Regions from separate parts of the Pseudomonas saponiphila genome, predicted to be linked through region 2. Evidence: predicted binding sites of a transcription regulator. Region 2 holds the regulator's gene; the other holds the start of a gene.
The links. The regulator sigma-54, encoded in region 2, starts transcription at its own class of promoters, with help from an activator protein. The targets are predictions, from matches to a motif close to ANTGGCATNNANNTTGCTNT.
Positions count from the first base shown of each region.

Region 1: glnK (P-II family nitrogen regulator) is a predicted target of sigma-54. The motif match lies at 4,356-4,375, and genes of this name have one in related genera.

Region 1 covers NZ_FNTJ01000002.1:61,132-72,798, forward strand. Annotated here, with positions in the region: gene xerC (tyrosine recombinase XerC) at 1-475, shown strand, start outside; gene BLV47_RS22160 (HAD family hydrolase) at 475-1,170, shown strand; gene sutA (transcriptional regulator SutA) at 1,381-1,704, opposite strand; gene BLV47_RS22170 (secondary thiamine-phosphate synthase enzyme YjbQ) at 1,807-2,232, opposite strand; gene BLV47_RS22175 (ammonium transporter) at 2,441-3,778, opposite strand; gene glnK (P-II family nitrogen regulator) at 3,812-4,150, opposite strand; gene BLV47_RS22185 (accessory factor UbiK family protein) at 4,567-4,827, shown strand; gene BLV47_RS22190 (YifB family Mg chelatase-like AAA ATPase) at 5,012-6,505, shown strand; gene BLV47_RS22195 (aldose 1-epimerase family protein) at 6,510-7,724, opposite strand; gene BLV47_RS22200 (TetR/AcrR family transcriptional regulator) at 7,838-8,416, opposite strand; gene BLV47_RS22205 (ABC transporter six-transmembrane domain-containing protein) at 8,530-9,456, shown strand; gene BLV47_RS22210 (methyl-accepting chemotaxis protein) at 9,472-11,448, opposite strand; gene BLV47_RS22215 (LysR substrate-binding domain-containing protein) at 11,642-11,667, opposite strand, start outside.
Region 2 covers NZ_FNTJ01000002.1:1,381,138-1,392,804, reverse strand. Annotated here, with positions in the region: gene mlaE (lipid asymmetry maintenance ABC transporter permease subunit MlaE) at 1-276, opposite strand, end outside; gene BLV47_RS28170 (ATP-binding cassette domain-containing protein) at 276-1,085, opposite strand; gene BLV47_RS28165 (KpsF/GutQ family sugar-phosphate isomerase) at 1,350-2,324, shown strand; gene BLV47_RS28160 (KdsC family phosphatase) at 2,325-2,849, shown strand; gene lptC (LPS export ABC transporter periplasmic protein LptC) at 2,859-3,431, shown strand; gene lptA (lipopolysaccharide transport periplasmic protein LptA) at 3,418-3,963, shown strand; gene lptB (LPS export ABC transporter ATP-binding protein) at 3,963-4,688, shown strand; gene BLV47_RS28140 (RNA polymerase factor sigma-54) at 4,871-6,364, shown strand; gene hpf (ribosome hibernation-promoting factor, HPF/YfiA family) at 6,493-6,798, shown strand; gene ptsN (PTS IIA-like nitrogen regulatory protein PtsN) at 6,811-7,275, shown strand; gene rapZ (RNase adapter RapZ) at 7,278-8,135, shown strand; gene BLV47_RS28120 (HPr family phosphocarrier protein) at 8,152-8,424, shown strand; gene BLV47_RS28115 (ZIP family metal transporter) at 8,454-9,347, opposite strand; gene BLV47_RS28110 (superoxide dismutase) at 9,382-9,993, opposite strand; gene BLV47_RS28105 (hypothetical protein) at 9,995-10,444, opposite strand; partial or broken gene BLV47_RS28100 (class II fumarate hydratase) at 10,472-11,667, opposite strand, start outside.

The DNA of each region.
Region 1 (11,667 bases), 1.3 Mb from region 2:
CTCCTGTGGGCTGCGTCTTTCCGAACTGACCAGCCTTAACCTTGAGCAACTGGATCTGGCGGACGGGCTGGTGCAGGTGCTGGGCAAGGGCAGCAAGACCCGCGTGCTGCCCGTGGGCAAAAAGGCCCGGGAGGCCCTGGCCCTGTGGCTGCCACTGCGTGCCCTGAGCAACCCGCCGGACGGAGCCCTGTTCGTCAGTCAAAAGGGCCGGCGCCTGGGGCCGCGCGCCATCCAACTGCGGGTCAAGGCCGCCGGTGAGCGCGAGCTGGGGCAGAACCTGCATCCGCACATGCTGCGTCATTCCTTTGCCAGCCACCTGCTGGAATCGTCCCAGGACCTGCGCGCCGTGCAGGAGTTGCTGGGGCATTCGGACATCAAGACCACACAGATCTACACCCACCTGGACTTCCAGCACCTGGCAGCGGTCTACGACAGCGCCCACCCTCGGGCCAAACGCAACAAAGGCGGTGAGTAATGACCATCAAACTGATCACCTTCGACCTTGATGACACCCTCTGGGACACCGCTCCGGTGATCGTCAGCGCCGAAGCCACCCTGCGTCAGTGGCTGACCGAGCATGCACCGAATCTCGGCGGCGTGCCGGTGGAGCATCTGTGGGCCATTCGCGAACGCGTGCTGCTCGAACAACCGCACCTCAAGTACCGGATCAGCGCCCTGCGCCGCCAGGTGCTGTTCCATGCCCTGGAAGAGGCCGGGTACGAGCACAGCCAAGCCAGCCAGCTGGCCGATCAGAGCTTCGAAGTATTCCTGCACGCGCGGCATCAGTTGGAGATCTTTCCCGAGGTGCTGCCGACCCTGGAAGCCCTGGCCAATCACTTCGCCCTGGGGGTGGTCACCAACGGCAATGCCGACGTGCGCCGCCTGGGCCTGGCGGACTACTTCAAGTTCGCCCTGTGCGCCGAAGACATCGGGGTCGCCAAGCCGGATGCCCGGCTGTTCCATGAAGCCCTGCAGCGCGGTGGCGCAACGGCCGATACCGCCGTGCATATCGGCGATCACCCGGGCGACGACATTGCCGGCGCCCAGCAGGCGGGCCTGCGTGCGATCTGGTTCAACCCCAACGGCAAGACCTGGGAAGCCGAGCGCGCGCCAGACGCCGAGATCCGCAGCCTGATTGAACTGCCACGACTGCTGGCCAGCTGGAAATAAGGCAGCGGCTTGCAGCCTCAAGCCTCAAGCCTCAAGCCTCAAGCCTCAAGCCTCAAGCCTCAAGCCTCAAGCCTCAAGCCTCAAGCTGCCAGTTTCGGGACCCGGCTTTCAAACCTGAAGCTTGTAGCTTGCCGCTTGAAGCTGCTTTTCTTCCGCCCATGAAAAAGCCCGCAGCGACGGCGGGCTTTTTCAGCAAGCAAGTAGCAAGGCTCAGATAGGCCGGCTGCCGTACTTGTTATCAGGCTTCTTGGGCGGATCGGCGACCACATTGGCCTCGACTTCCTGCACTTTACCGCCACGGGCCAGGAACTCTTCCATGGCACGCGCCAGTGCATCACGCTCCTTGTTCTTGGCTTCGACACTTGGCAGCTCGTCTACCGAGACAGCAGCCTTGGCCTTGCCTTTGGCGGTCGGAGCAGGAACATCACTGCCATCGTCTTCCACCACATCGTCGGCGGCCGCTTCAAGACCTTCTTCGGTATCGTCTTCGTCACCTACTTCGAGGTCGTCGTTTTCCAGATCATCGTCGCTCATGTTCTACCTCATGACTTGCGAAAAGCAGATTAGTTATAGCCCAGCTGCGCCGACTGTCGAAGGCCGCCGGAAAAAAATCAACGTCCACTGATACTCAGCGGCTTATGCCCTATCACCCTGCAGGGTGGCAAGGACTTTGCGAGCACCGCCATGATCGCGATGCTCGCCCAGATAAACACCTTGCCAGGTGCCTAGCGCCAAGCGTCCCGCCGCTACCGGCAAAGTCAGCTGACAGCCTAGCAAACTGGCCTTGAAGTGCGCCGGAAGGTCGTCTTCGCCTTCGTCGTCATGTTCGTACCCGGCCATGCCTTGAGGCACCAGGGTGTTGAAGAAACGCTCGAAGTCACGCCGGACCGCCGGATCGGCGTTCTCGTTGATGGTCAACGAGGCCGAGGTATGTTGCAGCCATAAATGCAGCAGACCAACCCGACACGCCCTCAACTCGGGCAGGCCGGCGAGCAACTCGTCCGTCACCAGGTGAAAGCCCCGGGGCCTGGCCCGCAGGGTAATCAGGGTCTGCTGCCACATACCGATCTCCACGCTTCGGCGCGCATTCTAGCGCGCTCAGTGAAAAAACAAAGCGCCGAATAATCCTGCTTTGGTGTAAGCATTTGTCCTGCCGGAAATTGCCACGACAAACACGCCAATGCTTGTCGGAAAATCCTTTCAGCCGTTCTCGACGACAAATGCCAGGCAAAAAAATGCCCGGCCGGAGCCGGGCTTTTTTCCTACGCGATTACAGGTTGTAACCACGCTCGTTGTGTTGCGCCAGGTCGAGGCCGACTGCTTCTTCTTCCTCGGTGACACGCAGTCCCATGACCGCATCCAGGACCTTGAGGATGATGAAGGTGACGATTGCGGTGTAGATCACCGTGAAGCCGACGCCCTTGGCCTGGATCCAGACCTGTGCCGCGATATCGGTGACGGTGCCGAAGCCGCCCAGGGACGGTGCAGCGAACACGCCCGTGAGGATCGCCCCGAGAATACCGCCGATGCCGTGAACACCGAAGGCATCCAGGGAGTCGTCATAACCCAGCTTGCGCTTAAGGCTGGTGGCGCAGAAGAAGCACACCACACCCGCCGCCAGGCCAATGATCAGGGCACCCATCGGGCCCACGGTGCCGGCGGCCGGGGTGATGGCGACTAGGCCGGCCACCACGCCCGAAGCGATGCCCAGCGCGCTTGGCTTGCCGTGGGTCATCCACTCGGCAAACATCCAGCCCAGGGCGGCGGCGGCCGTTGCGATCTGCGTGACCAACATGGCCATGCCGGCGGTGCCGTTGGCGGCCGCCGCGGAACCGGCGTTGAAACCGAACCAGCCGACCCACAGCATGGCCGCGCCCATCAGGGTGTAGCCCAGGTTATGCGGCGCCATGGGGGTGGTCGGGAAGCCTTTGCGCTTGCCCAGCACCAGGCAGGCCACCAGCCCGGCGATACCGGCGTTGATGTGGACCACGGTGCCGCCGGCGAAGTCCAGCACGCCCCAGTCGCCCAGCAGAGAACCCGGGCCGCTCCAGACCATGTGGGCAATCGGCGCGTACACCAGGGTGAACCAGACGCCCATGAAGATCAGCATCGCGGAGAACTTCATCCGCTCGGCGAAGGCACCGACGATCAGCGCCGGAGTGATGATGGCGAAGGTCATCTGGAAGGTGACGAACACCGCCTCCGGGAACAACGCCGTCGGGCCGGTCAGGCTGGCCGGGGTGATACCCGCCAGGAAGGCCTTGGACAAGCCGCCCACGAAGGAGTTGAGATTGACGACGCCGGCTTCCATCCCGGTGGTATCGAACGCCATGCTGTAGCCATAGATGAACCACAGGACAGTAACCAGACCGGTGATGGCGAAGCACTGCATCATCACGGAAAGAATGTTTTTCGAACGCACCATGCCGCCATAGAACAGCGCCAGCCCGGGAATGGTCATGAACAGCACCAGGGCCGTGGAGGTCAGCATCCACGCGGTGTCGCCGGAGTTGAGCACTGGAGGGGGCACTGGATCTGCCGCCAAGGCCAGGCCAGGCATTACGAGGGACAACAGGGCTCCTAGCCCCGCGAATTTACGCAGAGTCATATTGTTTTCTCCTGGGGCGTTGGGTTTGGCGGCTTAGATGGCGTCGGTATCGGTTTCGCCGGTACGGATGCGAATAGCCTGTTCCAGATTGACCACGAAGATCTTGCCGTCACCGATCTTGCCGGTGTTGGCGGCCTTGGTTATCGCCTCGATAACCCGGTCAAGATCCTTGTCGTCAATGGCGACATCGATCTTCACCTTGGGCAGGAAATCCACCACGTACTCCGCACCGCGATACAGCTCGGTGTGACCTTTCTGCCGGCCGAAGCCTTTGACCTCAGTAACGGTAATGCCCTGCACGCCGATTTCGGACAGCGACTCGCGCACGTCGTCCAACTTGAACGGCTTGATGATGGCAGTGACTAGCTTCATGAAACTCTCTCCCGAATTGGTGGACTTGCCCCAGGAAAACAAACCCGACTCAAGTCTAAGCGCAGTGCCTGGCTTTGTAACGCATCGTCGGCCTTACTCAGCCAGACCGACGCCAGCTAACCGCTCCTGACGAAACATCCCCCCGCGCAGGCTGCCGCACTGCATTCGTCACGGCGACTGCATCAGTGCATGGGTCACCAGGGTCTAAGCAGAAAGCTTGCCAGCTCGGGAAAAATCAGTGATTTCAGTCCTTTGCCCGGCACTGACGGCGAATGCCGGAAAACCAGGCCCGGGATACGCACAAAAACAGTGCGTCAGCGCCCGGCCGGATGCGCGAAAAACGTGCAACCCAGGCTCGCCTGGAGCGTCGCGACTGCGTGATACACTGCGGGCCGACTGCAATTCAGGACTCTCCCATGCTCGCGCCCAAAGACCTTCTCGACGCCCTGAGCGGCCACGCCTCGCGTTTGCTCAGCGGTGAAACGCCCCTGCCCCGCAATGAAATCGAAAGCCAATTCAAGGCCCTGCTGCAAAGCGGCTTCAGCAAGCTCGACCTGGTCAGCCGGGAAGAATTCGACAGCCAGATGGTGGTCCTGGCCCGCACCCGCGCACGCCTGGAAAGCCTCGAAGCCAAAGTGGCGGAGCTGGAAGCCCGGCTGAATCCGGCACAAGACTGAACCGCTGGTTCGCCGGCAAGCCGGCTCCTGCAGCCCCGTACCGCAGGAGCCGACTGACCAGCCAAGGCCGCAGCACCGGCGACATATCCTGTGCCCATTCAGGCGCCTCTCCCGCCAATCCCCTCATCTATCCTTGCAGCAGCACCGCAGGTAGCGGTTCCGCTGTTTCAAGGAAGAACTCCCCATGTCCCTGGCGATCATCCACAGCCGCGCCCAAGTCGGCGTGCAGGCACCCGCCGTCAGCGTTGAAGTGCACCTGGCCAATGGCCTGCCAAGCCTGACCCTGGTGGGCCTGCCGGAAACCGCAGTCAAGGAAAGCAAGGACCGGGTGCGCAGCGCCATTCTCAATGCCGGGTTCAATTTCCCCGCGCGCCGCATCACCCTCAACCTGGCACCGGCGGACCTGCCCAAGGATGGCGGGCGCTTCGACCTGGCCATCGCCCTGGGCATTCTCGCCGCCAGCGTGCAGGTGCCGGCCCTGGCCCTGGACAACATCGAATGCCTGGGAGAACTGGCGCTGTCCGGGGCGGTAAGGGCGGTGCGCGGCGTGCTCCCCGCCGCGCTGGCGGCACGCGACGCCGGGCGCACCCTGCTGGTGCCCCGCGCCAATGCCGAAGAAGCCTGCCTGGCCAGTGGCCTGGAGGTGATCGCGGTCGAGCATCTGCTGGAAGCCGTGGCTCATTTCAATGGCCACGCACCGATAGCGCCTTACATCAGCGACGGCCTGACACAGAGCCACTCCCCCTACCCCGATCTTCGCGAAGTGCAGGGCCAGCTCGCCGCCAAGCGCGCCTTGCTGATCGCCGCGGCCGGTGCCCACAACCTGCTGTTCAGCGGCCCGCCAGGTACCGGCAAGACCCTGCTGGCCAGCCGTCTGCCGGGCCTGCTGCCACCGTTGCAGGAGGACGAGGCCCTGGAAGTGGCGGCGATTCAATCGGTGACCAGCCACACGCCCCTGCGCCACTGGCCCCAACGGCCGTTTCGTCAGCCTCACCATTCGGCTTCGGGGGCGGCGCTGGTCGGGGGCGGCTCCAAACCTCAACCCGGAGAAATCACCCTGGCCCATCACGGCGTGCTGTTTCTCGATGAGCTACCGGAGTTCGATCGCAAGGTGCTGGAGGTCCTGCGCGAGCCCATGGAGTCCGGACAGATCATCATCTCCCGGGCCCGCGACCGGGTGCAGTTCCCCGCACGCTTCCAACTGGTCGCGGCGATGAACCCCTGCCCCTGTGGATATCTTGGCGAACCCAGCGGACGCTGCCGCTGCACGCCGGAACAGATCCAGCGCTATCGCAACAAGTTGTCCGGCCCGCTGCTCGATCGCATCGACCTGCACCTGACCGTGGCCCGCGAAGCCACCGCCCTCAACCCCACGCCACAACCGGGCAACGACAGCGCCGGGGCTGCCGCTAAAGTCGCCCGGGCACGCCAGCTGCAAGGCCAGCGCCAGGGCTGTGCCAATGCCTTTCTCGACCTGCCCGGCCTGCGGCGCCATTGCCAGTTATCCACAGCCGACGAGCACTGGCTGGAAGCGGCCTGCGAACGCTTGAACCTGTCGTTGCGCGCCGCTCACCGCCTGCTCAAGGTGGCCAGGACCCTGGCCGATCTGGAGCAGGTGGCAAGCATCAGTCGCAACCATCTGGCCGAGGCGCTGCAGTATCGTCCCGGCGCCGATTGAAGGCTCACTCCTTGGACAGATCCACCAGCGGCGTTGGCCGCACTTCGGTCTGACGCCCCTGCTGGATCTGACTGACACGATTCAAGGCGTCGTCCACCGCGACCTTGTCCGCCAACAGGCTGTAGCGAATCTGAAACTCCCGCTGCTCCTTGGGACCAATAGTCGGCACCAGGTTCAATGGACGCTGATAACGACGGTTGTAGGAAAAACTGGTACCCGGCTCCAACCCGGTCACATAGCCCTGGCCCTGGGTGTCGGTGTTTTTCCACAGCGAAAACACCGGCAACTGCCGGGTGTTGAAGCCCAGCGATACGCCGAGGCTGCCCGCCTTGTTGTGCAGCACCGCCAGGGTCTCGCCCTGGGCATCGGCATAAGGCACCACGTTGTACACGGTTTCGTCATAGTCGCGGGTCGGGCCGCGGTAGGTCTGCCAATCCCCCAGGTCGGCCTTGGCCTTGTCGTTGAACGGCGACACCTGCTTCACCGGCGCGGCGAATTTCGCCCCCTGTTCAAGAAACGGGGTGCTGAAGTTGCTGTGGTACAGCGCCTGATATTCCTTCGCATAGTCGCCGTTGTTGGTCAGGCGATCATTGAGGGTGAAGCGGGTGCTGCCGGGCTCGGTGACCAGCTCGGTGGCCACGCTGAAGTCGACCTTCTTGAACGCCTGCTCCTTGAGCTCGCCTCGCAGATGAATCGCATAGGGCGGCTGCTCATCGATGTGCAGGGTGACCTTGCTGGCGGGAATATTCGCGGCGCGGCCATGCAGGGTCAGCAACTCGCCATTGTCCATGCCCGGGTGCCCGACCCACTCGTAACCGCAGCGGGTCACCAGCTCGTTGAACCCCTCCAGCCAGCCCAGGCCGCCCCGGCCATTGAGCTCGATGAACGCCGGGTTGACCACCTCCTTGACGGGTGAGTCCCAGCCCAGGCGCACATCGCCCACCGACGCCTGCAACACGTTCATGCCCCGGGTCGGCACCACCGAAAGCTTCATCACACCGTTGTCGATGTCGATGATGCTCACCCCTTCCTGGCGGCCGCCATGCAAGGTGCGCAAGGTCACGGAGAAGGGTTGCGCAGTCTTCAACCCCAACTGCTCACTGGTGATATGCAGGTTTTCAGCGGCCTTGTCGGTGTCGAGCAGCACATAGTCCCAGGCCATGGCGTGGGAGGCGGCGGTCAGCGCGCCGAGGGTGACCAGCAGTTTGAGGGATGTCATGGAAAGGATGCCTTTATTGGAGTTGTGCGGTTTTTATAGCGCTGAAGAATCGTTTCAGCAAGCTACAAATCCGCGATTGACCGCACAACTCCGTCAGCGCCCGGCCATCCCTTTCAGCCTTCGAACCCCAGCAGCAGGCCTGCCACTTCCATGACCTCCTGCAACGCTGCCCGAGCAGCTTCGGGGGAAGCTCGCAGCAGCAGGTCATCGGCGTAACCCATGGTCTGGGCAAACAGCTGCCGGGCCGCGCGCTGGGGGCTGGCGCAGTGAAACACCCCAGTCTCGACTCCATCGGCAATGATGCCTGCCAGCATTGCCTGCCACTGCCCATTGATCTTCAGGTAAGTCTCGGCCAGCTCGGCGTCGTGCATGGCTTCATCCCAGGCATCGAGCCACAAGGCCCAGCCGTCTTCGGCACAATCGGGCAGGCAGTCACGGATGAATCCTTGCAAAGCGTCCATCGGCGCCGCACCGCGCAGGGGCCCGCCCACCGCCTCCAGTTGTTCATTGGCGAAATGGACGAAAGCCTCGCGGCGCAACTCCTTCCAGTCACTGAAGTAGTGATAGACGTGGCTGCGGGACAGGCCGGCATGCTCGGCCAGGTCCCGGGTGGAAACCTCGGCGAAACCCTTGCTGCGGAATAATTCCAGGGCGGCCTGGATGATCTGGTCTTTACGGTCGTTACGCGACATGGGCAATCGGGCCTCTTGGCGCCGAGATGGACGGCGCTTGCATTTTGAGCGATCGCTCAAAGATAATTGAGCAGTCGCTCAATATTAACTCCAATCATTCTTGTGGTGCACTCATGCCCGCCGTCACCCCACTCATTGCCGTGGATCCCAGGCAGAAAATCGGCCAACAGTCCGCTGGCCAGACCCTCAAAGCCATCGCCAGGGCCTACCCGGGCAAGCTGTTCGGCACCTTGTCCCTGGTGGCCCTGGAGAACGCCCTGTTGCTGGCCTATCCGCTGTTCGCCGGCTTCGCGGTGGACTCGATCCTGCGCGGCGACAACGCCCATGCGCTGGTCTACGCCCTGGTGGTGCTGGGCTTCTGGGTAGTGGGCGCGGCGCGGCGGGCAGTGGACACCCGTACCTTCACCCGCATCTACGCGGATCTGGCGGTACCGGTGATCCTCAATCAGCGCCTGCAACAGCAGGACACATCAACCGCTGCGGCGCGGGTGGTGCTGGCCCGGGAGTTCGTCGACTTCTTCGAAAAGCACGTGCCGACCATCGCCACGGCTCTGGTGTCGATCGTCGGCGCCGCGGTGATGCTGCTGGTGATCGAACCCTGGATCGGCCTCGCCTGCCTCGCGGCGCTGTTGTTGTGCGTGACCCTGCTGCCGCGCTTTGCCCGACGCAACCAGCAACTGCACGAACGCCTGAACAACCGGCTGGAAAAGGAAGTCGGCCTGGTGGCCAAGGTCGGTGCCGTCTCGCTACAGCGCCACTATCGCCTGCTGTCGCGGCTGCGCATCGGCCTCTCGGACCGGGAAGCGACAGCCTATCTCTTGCTTGGCGCGGTCGCGGCGCTGTTGTTCGTCATCGCCATCAGCCAGCTGGCGCTGGCGCCCGAGGTCAAGGCCGGCCACGTGTATGCGGTGATGACCTACCTGTGGACCTTCGTCAGCAGCGTCGATGAGGCACCCACTATGGTCGACCAGCTGGCGCGCCTGCGGGATATCGGCAAGCGCGTGGATCCGGGGCTCGCCGAGTCCGCCGAGCCTCGGTAAGACTCGACGCCCGACTCAGCGGAAGCGGTCGACCTCCTGGCGCAGGTCAGCGGCCAGGGTTTCCAGCTCACGGGCGGTGAGCGCCAGGTTGGACACCACTTCACGCTGCTCGCTGTTGGCCTGGGCAATGCTCTGCAGGTTGCTGCTGAGCACCGTGGCAGTGCTGCTCTGTTCCTGAGTCGCGGTGGTGATGGCAGCGAACTGCTCGCCGGCGCTGCGGCTTTGCTCGTCGATCAGGGCCAGGGCCGAGGCGACATTGGCGTTGCGCGACAAGCCCTCCTGCATCAAGCGGTTGCCCTGTTCCATGGTTTCGATGGCGTTGCCGGTTTCCTGCTGGATGCTGTTGATCATCTGCGAAATTTCATCAGTAGCCTCGCGGGTGCGCGACGCCAGGTTGCGCACCTCATCGGCGACCACGGCAAAGCCGCGCCCCTGCTCGCCGGCACGCGCGGCCTCGATGGCAGCGTTGAGGGCCAGCAGGTTGGTCTGATCGGCAATGGCGGTGATCACCCCGACAATCCCGCCAATCTCCTGGGAGCGCTGGCCCAGGGTATTGATCACCGTGGCCGTGCTGTTGAGGGCCCCAGCAATCTGCTCCAGGGACGCCGAAGCCTGCTGCATGGATTCGAGGCCGATATGGGTCTGCTCGGCGTTGTCCTGAGCCAGACGCTGGGTGCTGCCCATGTTGTCGGCAATGTTCAGTGAAGTGGCGCTGAACTCCTCCACCGCCCCGGCCATGCTGGTGATCTCGCCGGACTGTTGCTCCATGCCTTCATAGGCGCCGCTGGACAGACCGGACAAAGCCTGGGCCCGGCCATTGACCTCGGCGGCGGAACGGCGAATGTGCTCGACCATGGTCGACAGGGCTTCGCCCATCTGGTTGAAGCTGCGGGCCAGCTGGCCGATTTCGTCGTGGCTGGAGACATTCAGCCGCGCGCTCAGGTCGCCGCCGCCCAGAGCCTGGGCCTGGCGCACCAGATCGCTCAAGGGCGCCAGCTTGCTGCGCAGCAGCCAGACCGTGGCCCCCACCGCCAGCAGCATCGCCAGCAGGCTGCCGATCACCAGGCGAAGCCCCACGCTCCAGGTCACCGCGCGGATCTCGGCCTTGGGCATGCTGGCCACCACCGACCAGGGGCCACCGGCAAAGGGTACCGCCAGGCTGTAGAAATCCTCGCCCTGATCGCTCCAGAAGCGGCCCTTGCCCGGCTCTTTCGCTGCTGTGGCCATGACCTGCGCGGCCTGATCCAGATCCTGCACACCGGCTGGCGGCACCAGCCATTTGTTCTGCTCGTCCAGCAGGGCCAGGGAACCGCTCTGGCCGATGCGAAAACGCTTGAGATTGGCGAACTGGGCATTCTGCGCATCGGTGTAGTCGAAACCGACGAACAGTACCGCGATGACCTTGCCGGCATGATCCATGACCGGGGTGTACTGGGTCATGTAGAAGCGTTCGAAGAGCAAGGCGCGACCGACATAGCCCTGGCCCGCCATGAGTTTCTGATAGGCCGGGTGGGCATGATCGAGCAGGGTGCCGATGGCCCGACTGCCGTCCTGCTTGCTCAAGGAGGTGCTGACCCGGATGAAGTCATCGCCGCTGCGCACGAACAGGGTCGCCACCCCGGCGGTCATCTGCTTGAACTCGTCCACTTCCTCGAAGTTGTTGTTCAGCACCACGTCCCCCAACTGCAGGCCCGGGGTCTGGACCCCGGCCACGCTCACCGGTTGCTCGGGATGCAGGCTCAGGCCGCTGCTGAAGCGGTTTTCGAACAGGCCGCTGAGGCGTTGGGTGCTCTCGCGCAGGCTGCCGTGGAAGGTGTTGAGCTGGTCGGCCAGCAGACGCGCTTCACTGGCCAGATGCTCCTCCCGCGTATCGAGGTTCGCCGAATCCAGCGAGCGCAGGGCAAACAGAGTGCTGCCGCTGATCACCAGGGCAAGTATCAGGGCAAGGGCAAGCCCTAGCTGAGAGGCTATCCGGGCACGGGGTTGGGACATGATGGCTCCTTGCCGAGAAGGCGGATCATCCTGATCGGTCAGCACGCTCGGCGGTAATAATTCTAGGATTTTTAGTAATTTAGGACCTTCCTGAACGCTGGTTCCATAACCCAAGGCTTCGGCGGAGCTCGTCGATACTTGAGCGGATTGCAAGGATATCTGCCCGTGCCCGCCGGCCAGGCACTGCATCGTTTCAGCCGAGGCGCTCTACCTCGGGCA
Region 2 (11,667 bases):
CCCCACCGCCTGCTCCGAACCGTAGCTGGAGAGAATGTTGAAGCCCTGCAGCGCCAGCACCATGCCGATGAAGATTCCGGACACGACGATGATCACCAGGGACATCACGCCCACGGAGTGCAGTTGCTTGATCAGCAGGCCGAAACTGCCGCCGATGCCACCGCGGCCCAGCAGCGCGTGAAACAGGAACAGGGTGGAACGCCCCAGTACCGCCAGGACATCGATGCCTGAGCGACCGAAGAGGCGAACCCTCTCGATTAGCGATATTTTGCGCATCAGCGCTTCCCCAGAAGATCTGCGCGGTAATCCGTCGCTGGAAAGTGAAACGGCACCGGGCCGTCGGGATCACCCTTCATGAATTGACGGATACGCGGATTGTCGGAGTCCATCAGTTCGTCAGGAGTTCCCTGGCCCAACACCTGGCCATCACCGACTACATAGAGGTAATCGGCAATGCTCGCGGTTTCCGCAAGATCGTGGGACACCACGATGCTGGTAATGCCCAGGGCATCGTTGAGCAGACGGATCAGCCGCACCAGGACACCCATGGCAATCGGGTCCTGCCCCACGAAAGGTTCGTCGTACATGAGAATCTGCGGGTCCAGGGCGATGGCCCGGGCCAGGGCGACCCGGCGCTTCATGCCGCCGGACAGCTCATCGGGCATCAGGTCGACGGCACCCCGCAGGCCCACCGCCTGCAGCTTGAGCAGGACAATGTCGCGAATCATCTCGTCCGGCAGTTCGGTATGCACCCGCAGCGGAAAAGCCACGTTCTCGAACACATCCAGATCGGTGAACAGGGCGCCACTCTGAAACAGCACGCCCATCTGCTTGCGCGCATCGAACAGATCGCTGCGCGAGAGGCTCGGCAGATTCTGGCCGTTGACCCACACTTCGCCGCTGCTGGGCCGCAACTGCATGCCCATCAAGCGCAACAGGGTGGTTTTTCCGCAGCCGGAAGGCCCCATGATGCCGGTGACCTTGCCTCGCGGAATACGGATATCCACGTTATTGAAAATGCTGCGCGCACCGCGCTTGAAGGAAAGTCCCTTCAGCTCGACCGCGTAGGCGTTATCGGCACTCATCTAAACTCCTTGCGATGCAGCCTATCACTCGGACGCTTGGCTCCCTGCCGGGAGTACGTGCCCCTGGGCAGGCCGAACTGGCGGCGAACTATATCACTGCTGATACGACGCCCCCAAGGCCGAAGCCGTGAACGTTCAGGTCCAGGACAGGCAAAATCGGAGGATTCCTGATACCGGCCGGATAAAGGCTGACGAACTTGCGTGAGGGATTTGCTCATTACCGCTATAATCGCCGCCTTTTCATCGGGCTATACGATTTCAGACATGAGCCAATCCAGCGACCTGATTCAATCAGCACAACGCACCATCCGCCTCGAACTTCAGGCCGTAGAAGGCTTGCTGCCCCATATCGACGCAGATTTCGTACGCGCTTGCGAGATGATTCTGGCCAGCAAAGGCCGCGTGGTCGTGGTCGGCATGGGCAAATCCGGGCACATCGGCAACAAGATCGCCGCTACCCTGGCGAGCACCGGAACCACGGCTTTCTTTGTCCACCCAGCTGAAGCCAGCCATGGCGACATGGGCATGATCACTCGCGACGACGTTATCCTGGCCCTCTCCAACTCCGGCTCTACCAACGAAATCGTCACCCTGCTGCCGCTGATCAAGCGCCTGGGCATCCAGCTGATCAGCCTGACCGGCAACCCTGAGTCGCCACTGGCCAAGGCCGCCGACGTCAATCTCAACGTGCATGTCGAGCACGAGGCCTGCCCGCTGAACCTGGCTCCCACCTCCTCGACCACCGCGGCCCTGGTCATGGGCGATGCCCTGGCCGTGGCCCTGCTGGAAGCCCGCGGCTTCACCGCCGAAGACTTCGCGTTCTCCCATCCCGGTGGCGCCCTGGGCCGCCGCCTGCTGCTCAAGGTCGAGAACGTGATGCATGAAGGCAACGATCTGCCGCAGGTGCAACGGGGCACCCTGCTCAAGGATGCGCTCATGGAAATGACCCGCAAGGGCCTGGGCATGACCGTGATTCTGGAGGCCGACGGTCGCCTGGCCGGGATCTTCACCGACGGCGACCTGCGCCGCACCCTGGATCGCGCCATCGATATCCACCACGCCACCATCGATTCGGTCATGACCCCTCATGGCAAGACCGCCCGCGCCGATATGCTGGCCGCCGAAGCCCTGAAGATCATGGAAGACCATAAAATCAGCGCCCTGGTGGTGGTGGACAAGGAAGACCGGCCGATCGGCGCCTTGAACATGCACGACCTGCTGCGCGCGGGAGTGATGTAAATGAGTGCCGACCTGCTGCAACGCGGTAAACACATCAAGCTGGCGGTCTTCGACGTCGACGGCGTCCTGACCGACGGTCGCCTGTACTTCCTTGAAGACGGCAGCGAGTTCAAGACCTTCAATACCCTCGACGGCCAGGGCATCAAGATGCTCATGGCCGCCGGGGTGCAGACCGCGATCATCAGCGGGCGCAAGACCCCGGTGGTCGAACGCCGCGCCAAGAACCTGGGGATTCCCCACCTCTACCAGGGCCGCGAAGACAAACTGGTGGTACTGGACGAGCTTCTGGCCCAACTGGGCCTAAGCTATGAACAGGTCGCCTACCTGGGTGACGACCTGCCCGACCTGCCGGTGATCCGCCGTGTCGGCCTGGGCATGGCGGTGGCCAACGCCGCCGGCTTTGTCCGCGAACACGCCCACGGCATTACCGTTGCCCGCGGCGGCGAAGGTGCCGCACGGGAGTTCTGCGAGCTGATCCTGCGCGCCCAGGATCGTCTTGAAGCAGCCAATGCCGCTTATCTATAGAGCCCTCCCATGCTGAGTAAAAAGATTCGCACCATCCTGATCTTCGGGACCATCGCCCTGCTGTTCGCGGCGGTCGGTTACTGGAACATCAGCCCGGAACGCTTCCTCGACAAGCCTGTGGTGCAGGTCGACGAGAGCGCCATCGACTATTACGCGATCAACGCCCGCAGCGTGCAGTACCTGCCAGACGGCAAACTGCAGTACGAAATGACCTCGGACAAGGTCGAACACATCAAGGCCAGCGAAGTGACACTGCTGACCAAGCCCGACCTGCAGATGTACCGCGGCACCACTTATCCCTGGCATGTCCAGAGCGAGCGCGGCGAAGTCAATCCGGACGGCACCGAGGTCGAGCTGATCGATTCGGTTCGGGTTTCCCGCACCGACGAGCACAATCGCAACCTGCTGATCACCACCAGCCGCATGACAGTATTCCCGCAGAAGCAATATGCGCAGACCGAGCAAGCCGTTAGAATCGACGGCGCCGACGGCGTGACCACTGCCAAGGGAATGAAAGCGTATTTGAAAGACGGCAGGATGAACCTGCTATCGAACGTAAGAGGACAGTATGAGGCTCGTTAAAACCCTCCCTATTTTGCTCAGTCTGGGCGCAGCACTGGGAAGCGTGAGCGCCTGGGCTCTGCCGAACGATAGCCAACAGCCCATCCGCATTCAGGCCGACGACGCCCAGCTGGACGACAAGAACGGCGTGGCTACCTACAAGGGCGATGTGATCATCACCCAGGGCTCGATGAAGATCACCGGCAACACCGTGACCATCACCCGATCCAAGACTGGCGAAATCGATGTCGTGACGTCGGTGGGCAACCTGGCCTACTTCGAACAGCTGCAGAAGCAGACCGACCCGAAACCGGTCCAGGCCTACGCCGTGACCATCCAGTACCATGCCCAGCAGAACCGCATCGTGCTGATCGACAAGGCCAAGGTCATCAACGACGGCAATACCACCGAAGGCGAGAAAATCGTCTACGACACCGTCAAGCAAGTGGCTAACGCCGGTCGCGCCAACGGCAGCTCGGTCACCGCGCCACGTCCGCGGATCGACATGGTCATCCAGCCGAAAAAGAAAACCGACGAGCAAAAGGCCCAGTAATGGCAACTCTGAAAGCTCAGCACCTGGCCAAGAGCTACAAGAGCCGCCAGGTCGTGCGTGATGTCAGCCTGTCCATCGACAGCGGGCAGATCGTCGGCCTGCTCGGCCCCAACGGCGCCGGCAAGACCACCTGCTTCTACATGATCGTCGGCCTGGTCCAGGCCGATCAGGGGCGCGTCCTGATCGACGACCTGGATGTCAGCCACCAACCGATGCACGGTCGCGCCCGCGCCGGTATCGGCTATCTGCCCCAGGAAGCCTCGATCTTCCGCAAGCTGTCGGTCGCAGACAACATCATGGCCATCCTCGAGACCCGCAAGGAGCTCGACAAGGCCGGCCGCCGCCAGGAGCTGGAAAGCCTGCTGCAGGAATTCCACATCAACCACATCCGCGACAACCTCGGCATGAGCCTGTCCGGTGGCGAGCGCCGCCGCGTGGAAATCGCCCGGGCGCTGGCCACCGCCCCCAAGTTCATCCTGCTGGACGAACCCTTCGCCGGGGTCGACCCGATCTCGGTCGGCGATATCAAGCAGATCATCCATCACCTGAAGGCCAAAGGCATCGGTGTGCTGATCACTGACCACAACGTCCGGGAAACCCTGGACATCTGTGAAACCGCCTATATCGTCAACGACGGGCAACTGATCGCCGAGGGCGACTCCGAGACTATCCTGGCCAACGAACTGGTCAAGGAAGTCTATCTGGGCCATGAGTTCCGCCTGTAACGGCTGAGGTGTCGGGCCAGACGCCAGAGCGCCGCAAACGATAAATCCCCACAAACTTTATTGTTACAGCGCTCTAGGCAAACACTTCAGTTTCAGGCATATAATTTGCTTATGTTTGGCGCTTCGGCGCCCTGTAGTGGATGGCGCATGTGCGCCGGCAAATAAGGTGTTAAGCCCCTGCCATGAAACCATCGCTAGTCCTCAGAATGGGCCAGCAGCTGACGATGACACCGCAGCTGCAACAGGCCATCCGCCTGCTCCAATTGTCGACCCTGGACCTGCAACAGGAAATCCAGGAAGCCCTGGAGTCCAACCCGATGCTCGAGCGCCAGGAAGACGGCGACGACTTCGACAACAGCGACCCCCTGGCCGACAACACCGAGTCCAAACCCAATACCGAAATCCAGGAACCCTCCTACCAGGAAACCGCCCCCACGGTGGACAACCTCGAGGAAGGCGAATGGAACGAACGCATCCCCAACGAGTTGCCGGTGGATACCGCGTGGGAAGACGTCTACCAGACCAGCGCCAGCAGCCTGCCCAGCAGCGATGACGACGAGTGGGACTTCACCACCCGCACATCGGCCGGTGAAAGCCTGCAGAGCCACTTGCTCTGGCAACTGAACCTGGCCCCGATGTCGGACACCGATCGCCTGATCGCCGTGACCCTGATCGATTGCATCAACAATCAGGGCTACCTGGACGAAACCCTTGAGGAGATCCTTGAGGCCTTCGATCCGGAGCTGGACATCGAACTGGACGAGATCGAAGCCGTACTGCATCGCATCCAGCAATTCGAACCTGCCGGTATCGGCGCACGCAACCTGGGTGAATGCCTGCTCCTGCAATTGCGCCAGTTGCCGGCGAAAACTCCCTGGTTGAGCGAGGCCCAGCGCCTGGTCTGCGACTACATTGACCTCCTGGGCAGTCGCGACTACAGCCAGTTGATGCGTCGCATGAAGCTCAAGGAAGACGAACTGCGCCAGGTCATCGAACTGGTGCAGAGTCTCAACCCGCGTCCTGGCTCGCAGATCGAATCCAGCGAAGCCGAGTACGTGGTTCCAGACGTCATCGTGCGCAAGGACAACGAACGCTGGCTGGTGGAGCTGAACCAGGAATCCGTGCCACGCCTGCGGGTCAACGCCCAGTACGCCGGTTTTGTACGCCGCGCCGACACCAGCGCCGACAATACCTTCATGCGCAATCAGTTGCAGGAAGCCCGCTGGTTCATCAAGAGCCTGCAGAGCCGCAACGAAACCCTGATGAAAGTTGCCACTCAGATCGTCGAGCACCAACGGGGCTTCCTCGAATATGGCGACGAAGCCATGAAACCCCTGGTTCTGCATGACATTGCCGAAGCGGTAGGCATGCACGAATCAACGATTTCCCGGGTGACCACACAAAAATTCATGCATACCCCTCGGGGCATATATGAACTGAAATACTTTTTCTCCAGCCATGTCAGCACCTCGGAAGGCGGCGAATGCTCGTCCACGGCAATCCGCGCGATCATCAAAAAACTGGTGGCTGCGGAAAATCAGAAAAAGCCGTTGAGTGACAGCAAGATCGCTGGTTTACTGGAGGCACAAGGCATTCAGGTAGCCCGTCGGACCGTCGCCAAGTACCGCGAATCCCTTGGGATCGCGCCTTCCAGCGAACGCAAGCGGTTGATGTAACCGCCGGGCTGGCCACAGCGTTTCGGAGTGTGCCTGCAAGCTGGCTGAGCCAGCCGGTTGCAGGCATGGTCTAGGTGGCAGGCATCTCAGCCTGCCGCGTTATGCACTGGCAACGAAGGAGAAGCTGTATGCAAGTCAACATCAGTGGACACCAACTCGAAGTGACTGAACCTCTGCGCGCTTACATCGGCGAAAAACTCGACCGGCTGGAGCGGCATTTCGACAAGATTACCAATGTGCAGGTCACCATGGCTGTCGAGAAATTGAAGCAGAAAATCGAAGCCACCTTGCACATCCACGGTGGGGAGGTTGTCGCCAATGCAGAACATGACGATATGTATGCCGCAATCGACCTGCTCACGGACAAGCTTGACCGCCAACTGAAAAAGCATAAGGAAAAGCAACTCCACCTTCTCCAAGGCACGGGTCGCTAACACTCCCCTCCCATGATCCGACTTGAAAGCATCCTGACCCCCGGCCGTTCCCTGGTGAACGTGCCGGGCGGCAGTAAAAAACGCGCCCTCGAACAAATTGCCAACCTGATCAGCCGTGAAGTGCCTGATCTGGAGATGCAGGACGTCTTCGAGAGCCTGATCGCCCGTGAGAAACTCGGCTCCACCGGTTTTGGCAACGGCATCGCCATTCCTCACTGCCGCCTCAAAGGCTGCGAGTCGCCCATCAGTGCACTGATGCATCTGGACGCTCCCATCGATTTCGACGCCATCGACGGCGCCCCGGTCGACCTGCTGTTTGTCCTGCTGGTCCCGGAAGCCGCCACCGATGCTCATCTGGAACTGCTGCGGCAGATCGCCAGCATGCTCGATCGCAAGGAAGTCCGCGATCGCCTGCGCAGTGCCACCAGCAACGAAGCCTTGTATCAGGTTGTCCTGGACGAGCAAAACGGTCAGTAATCATGCGCTTGATCATCGTCAGCGGCCGATCCGGCTCAGGTAAAAGCACCGCCCTCGATGTTCTCGAGGATCACGGCTACTACTGCATCGACAACCTGCCCGCCGGCTTGCTGCCCGAGCTGGCCGAACGTGCATTGATTCACACTGAACTGGCGCAACCGCTGGTAGCGGTGTCCATCGATGCCCGCAACTTGCCCAGCCACCTTTCACGCTTCCCCGAACTGCTGGAAGAAGTGCGCAGCCGGCATATCCAGTGTGACGTTCTTTATCTGGATGCCGACGAGGAAACCCTGCTCAAGCGATTCTCGGAAACTCGTCGTCGTCACCCGCTGAGCAGCGCCAATCGCTCGCTGGCCGAAGCCATCCACGATGAAACCCAACTGCTGGGCCCGATCGTCGATCTGGCCGACCTCAAGGTCAACACCACCAACCTGAACCTCTACCAACTGCGAGACACCATCAAGCTGCGCCTGTTGAACCAGCCGGAACCGGGTACCGCGTTCCTGGTGGAGTCCTTTGGTTTCAAGCGCGGCATGCCGGTGGACGCCGACCTGGTGTTTGACGTTCGCTGCCTGCCCAACCCGTATTGGAAACCCGAACTGCGTGCCCAATCCGGACTGGACGCCCCGGTGGCGGAATACCTGGCTGCGCAACCCGATGTCGAAGAGATGTTCCAGGACATCGAAAGCTATCTGCTCAAGTGGCTGCCGCGCTTTGCCGCCAGCAACCGCGCCTACGTGACCATTGCCATTGGCTGCACCGGCGGGCACCACCGCTCCGTGTACCTGACCGAGCGCCTGGGCAAGGTGTTGCAAAAAACCCTGAAGAACGTCCAGGTTCGCCACCGCGACCTTAGCTGAAAGGATCTACCCCGCGATGCCAGCTCTGGAAATCGAGATCATCAACAAACTGGGCCTGCACGCTCGCGCCTCGGCCAAGTTCGTCGGCGTGGCCGGCCAGTTCCCCTGCCAGATCCGCGCCGGCAGAACCCCGGAATCCATGGTCGACGGCAAAAGCATCATGGCCATGATGATGCTCGCCGCCGGCAAGGGCACCAAGATCTACCTCAAGACCGAAGGCGAGCAGGAACAGGAAGCAATGGATGCGCTGGTTGCCCTGATCAACAACTACTTCGACGAAGGCGAGTAGACACGAGCGAGCCGCTCGCCACGCGGCATTCAGGCAAGCGCCGTGTCCATCACCATCATCAGGCAAAAACCGATACACAGGCCGAGACTGGCGAGCTTGTCATGGCCATTGCGCCGCGACTCCGGAATCACTTCATGAGTGACCACCAGCAGCATCGCCCCCGCTGCCAGGGCCAGCCCCAAGGGCAGCAGCACCTGCGCCAGGCTCACCAGCCAGGCACAGAGCAAGGCAAAGACCGGCTCCACCAGGCCTGAAGCGGCGCCGATCAGGAACGCCTTGACCCGCGACATCCCCGCCCCCGCCAACACCAGGGCAATCACCAGCCCTTCCGGCACATCCTGCAAGGCAATGCCCATGGCCAGACCGTCCGCATCGGGCATGCCGCCTCCGGCCGACACCCCCACCGCCATCCCTTCAGGAATGTTGTGGGCAATGATCGCGAAGACGAACAACCAGATACGCGGGGCAATCACCGGATGCTCCGACGTGCCCACCAGCAGCTCCGGACTGCCCCCGGAAATCTTGCGATCCACCAGGAACAGGACAAAGGCCCCCAGCATGATGCCGGCACAGATCAGGCCACTGGAGCCCCAGGCAGACAAGCCCAGATCCTGGGCTGCGGCAATGCCGGGGACAACCAGTGAAAACGCCGTCGCCGCCAGCATCACTCCGGCACCAAAACCCAACAGGGTGTCGCTCACCGCCACCGGCATCTGCCGGATCACCAGCACCGGAACCGCCCCCAATGCCGTGCCCAGGGCGCAAATGGAACCGCCCTGCAAGGCGCGCAGCAGGCGCGGCTCCAGGCTCAGCCAGCTCAGCCCTTGAGCCACCAGCAAAGCAGTACCCGCCAACAGCAACAGCGAACCGAAGGCATAACGAAACATTCGCCCGCTGCTGATCGCCAGTGTTTCAGTGCCCATAATCGGCCTTAGATCTTGTATTCAGGAGAAGGGATCAAACCATCGCGGCCCGGTAGCGCTGAGCCACTTCCGGCCAGTTGATCACGTTGTAGAACGCGTTGATGTACTCCGGCCGCCGGTTCTGATATCGCAAGTAATAGGCGTGCTCCCACACGTCCAGACCAAGAATGGGCGTATTGCCGTTCATCAGCGGGCTGTCCTGATTGCCGCTGCTTTCCACCACCAGCTTTTTCTCCGGAGTCACGCTGAGCCAGGCCCAGCCACTACCGAAACGGGTCAGCGCGGCCTTGGTGAAGGCCTCCTTGAAGCGTTCAAAACCGCCTAGTTGCTGCTCGATGGCGTGCCCCAAGGCACCTTCGGGCTTGCCACCGCCGGCCGGGGTCATGACCGCCCAGAACAGGGAATGGTTGGCATGACCACCACCTTGATTAATCACCGCGGCACGCAGTTGCTCGGGCAGTTGCTGGACGCTGGCCACCAGCTTCTCGATCTCCCAACCGGCCCACTCGGTGCCTTCCACTGCGGCATTCAGGTTGTTGATGTAGGTCTGGTGATGCTTGCTGTAGTGAATCTCCATGGTCTGCGCATCAATGTGCGGCTCCAGGGCGTCGTAGGCATAAGGCAGTGCAGGCAAGGTAAAGGACATATCAATGAACTCCGAAAATGGCGCCGCCGGCGCGCGGGCTGTCGGTCGACAGGCCCGCGGCGTTACCGCCCAGCAGACGATGGGTGCGGGGGTATTCACCGTGCTCGCCGATGAAATTCAGCAGCTCGACGTAGGTCTTGCTGCTCTGGCGCCAGGCGGCTTCGCGCAAGGCCGGGGTCAGGCGACTGTCCTGCATGGTCTGCAGCAGGCGCTGATGGATGGCGCAGAGGTATTGCGCGCTCTCCTCCGGCTGGTTCAGGCGTAGATGCAGGTCCGCCAGGTTGTGATGGGAAATCACGCAGGCCGCCACCGCTTCGTCGGCATCCGCCCAGCGCTCGAACAACACCTGGGCCAGCGCCAGCGCCTGCAGGTAGAACTCGCGAGCATCCACCAGTTCACCCCGCATAAAGAGACGATTTGCCCTTTCGATCGTGCGTTTCCAGTGCTCCATGGTGCGCCTCCAAAACGGTGTCGAGGGTTACAGGCCGCCTGCGGTGAGTTTTTCCGGATCCAGCAGAGTTTCGAGCTGGCTACGCGGCAGATCGGTGAGCTCCAACGCCACATCGATCACCGGCCGTCCCTGCTTGTAGGCGGTCTTGGCAATTTCCGCGGCCTTCTGGTAACCGATGATCGGGTTCAGGGCGGTGACCAGGATCGGATTGCGCGACAGCGCCTCCTTGAGCTTGGGCTCATTGACCTTGAAGCTGGCAATGGCCTTGTCCGCCAGCAGCCGGCTGGAACTGGCCAGCAGCTCGATACTGCCCAGCAGGTTCTGGGCAATGATCGGCAGCATCACGTTGAGCTCGAAGTTGCCCGACTGGCCAGCCACGGTGATGGTGCTGTCGTTGCCAATGACTTGGGCGGCAACCATCGCCACCGCCTCCGGAATCACCGGATTGACCTTGCCCGGCATGATCGACGAACCCGGCTGCAACCCTTGCAGCTCAATCTCGCCCAACCCCGCCAGCGGGCCGGAGTTCATCCAGCGCAGGTCGTTGGCGATCTTCATCAACGACACCGCGGTGGTCTTGAGTTGGCCGGATACCGACACCGCGGTGTCCTGGGAACCGATCAGGGCGAACAGGTTCTTGCCCGGGGTGAACTGCACCTGGGTCAGGTGGCTCAACTGCTGGCAGAAGCGCGCGGCGAACTCGGGGTGGGCGTTGATCCCTGTGCCCACAGCAGTGCCGCCCTGGGCCAGGGCCTGCAGGCTCGGCAACAGATCCTGCAAGTGAGCGATGTTGGCCTTGAGCTGTTGCGCCCAGCCGTCCAGCACCTGGCTCATGCGTACCGGCATGGCGTCCATCAGGTGAGTACGTCCGGTCTTGATGAAGGGATGCACCTGCACCGCCTTGCGTTCGATGACCTCCACCAGATGCACCAGTGCCGGCAACAAGCGCTCGTGCAGGGTCAGGGCGGCGCTGACGTGAATGGTGGTGGGAATGATGTCGTTGCTGCTCTGACCACAGTTGACGTGGTCGTTGGGATTGACCGGCTCGCCCAACAGGCGGCCGGCCAGGGTCGCCAGCACTTCGTTGGCGTTCATGTTGGAACTGGTGCCTGAACCGGTCTGGAAGACATCCACCGGGAAGTGCTGCATGAAGTCGCCTTCCAGGAGGCCCTGAGCGGCATCGACAATGGCCTTGCCCTGGGATTGGCTGAGTTGACCCAGTT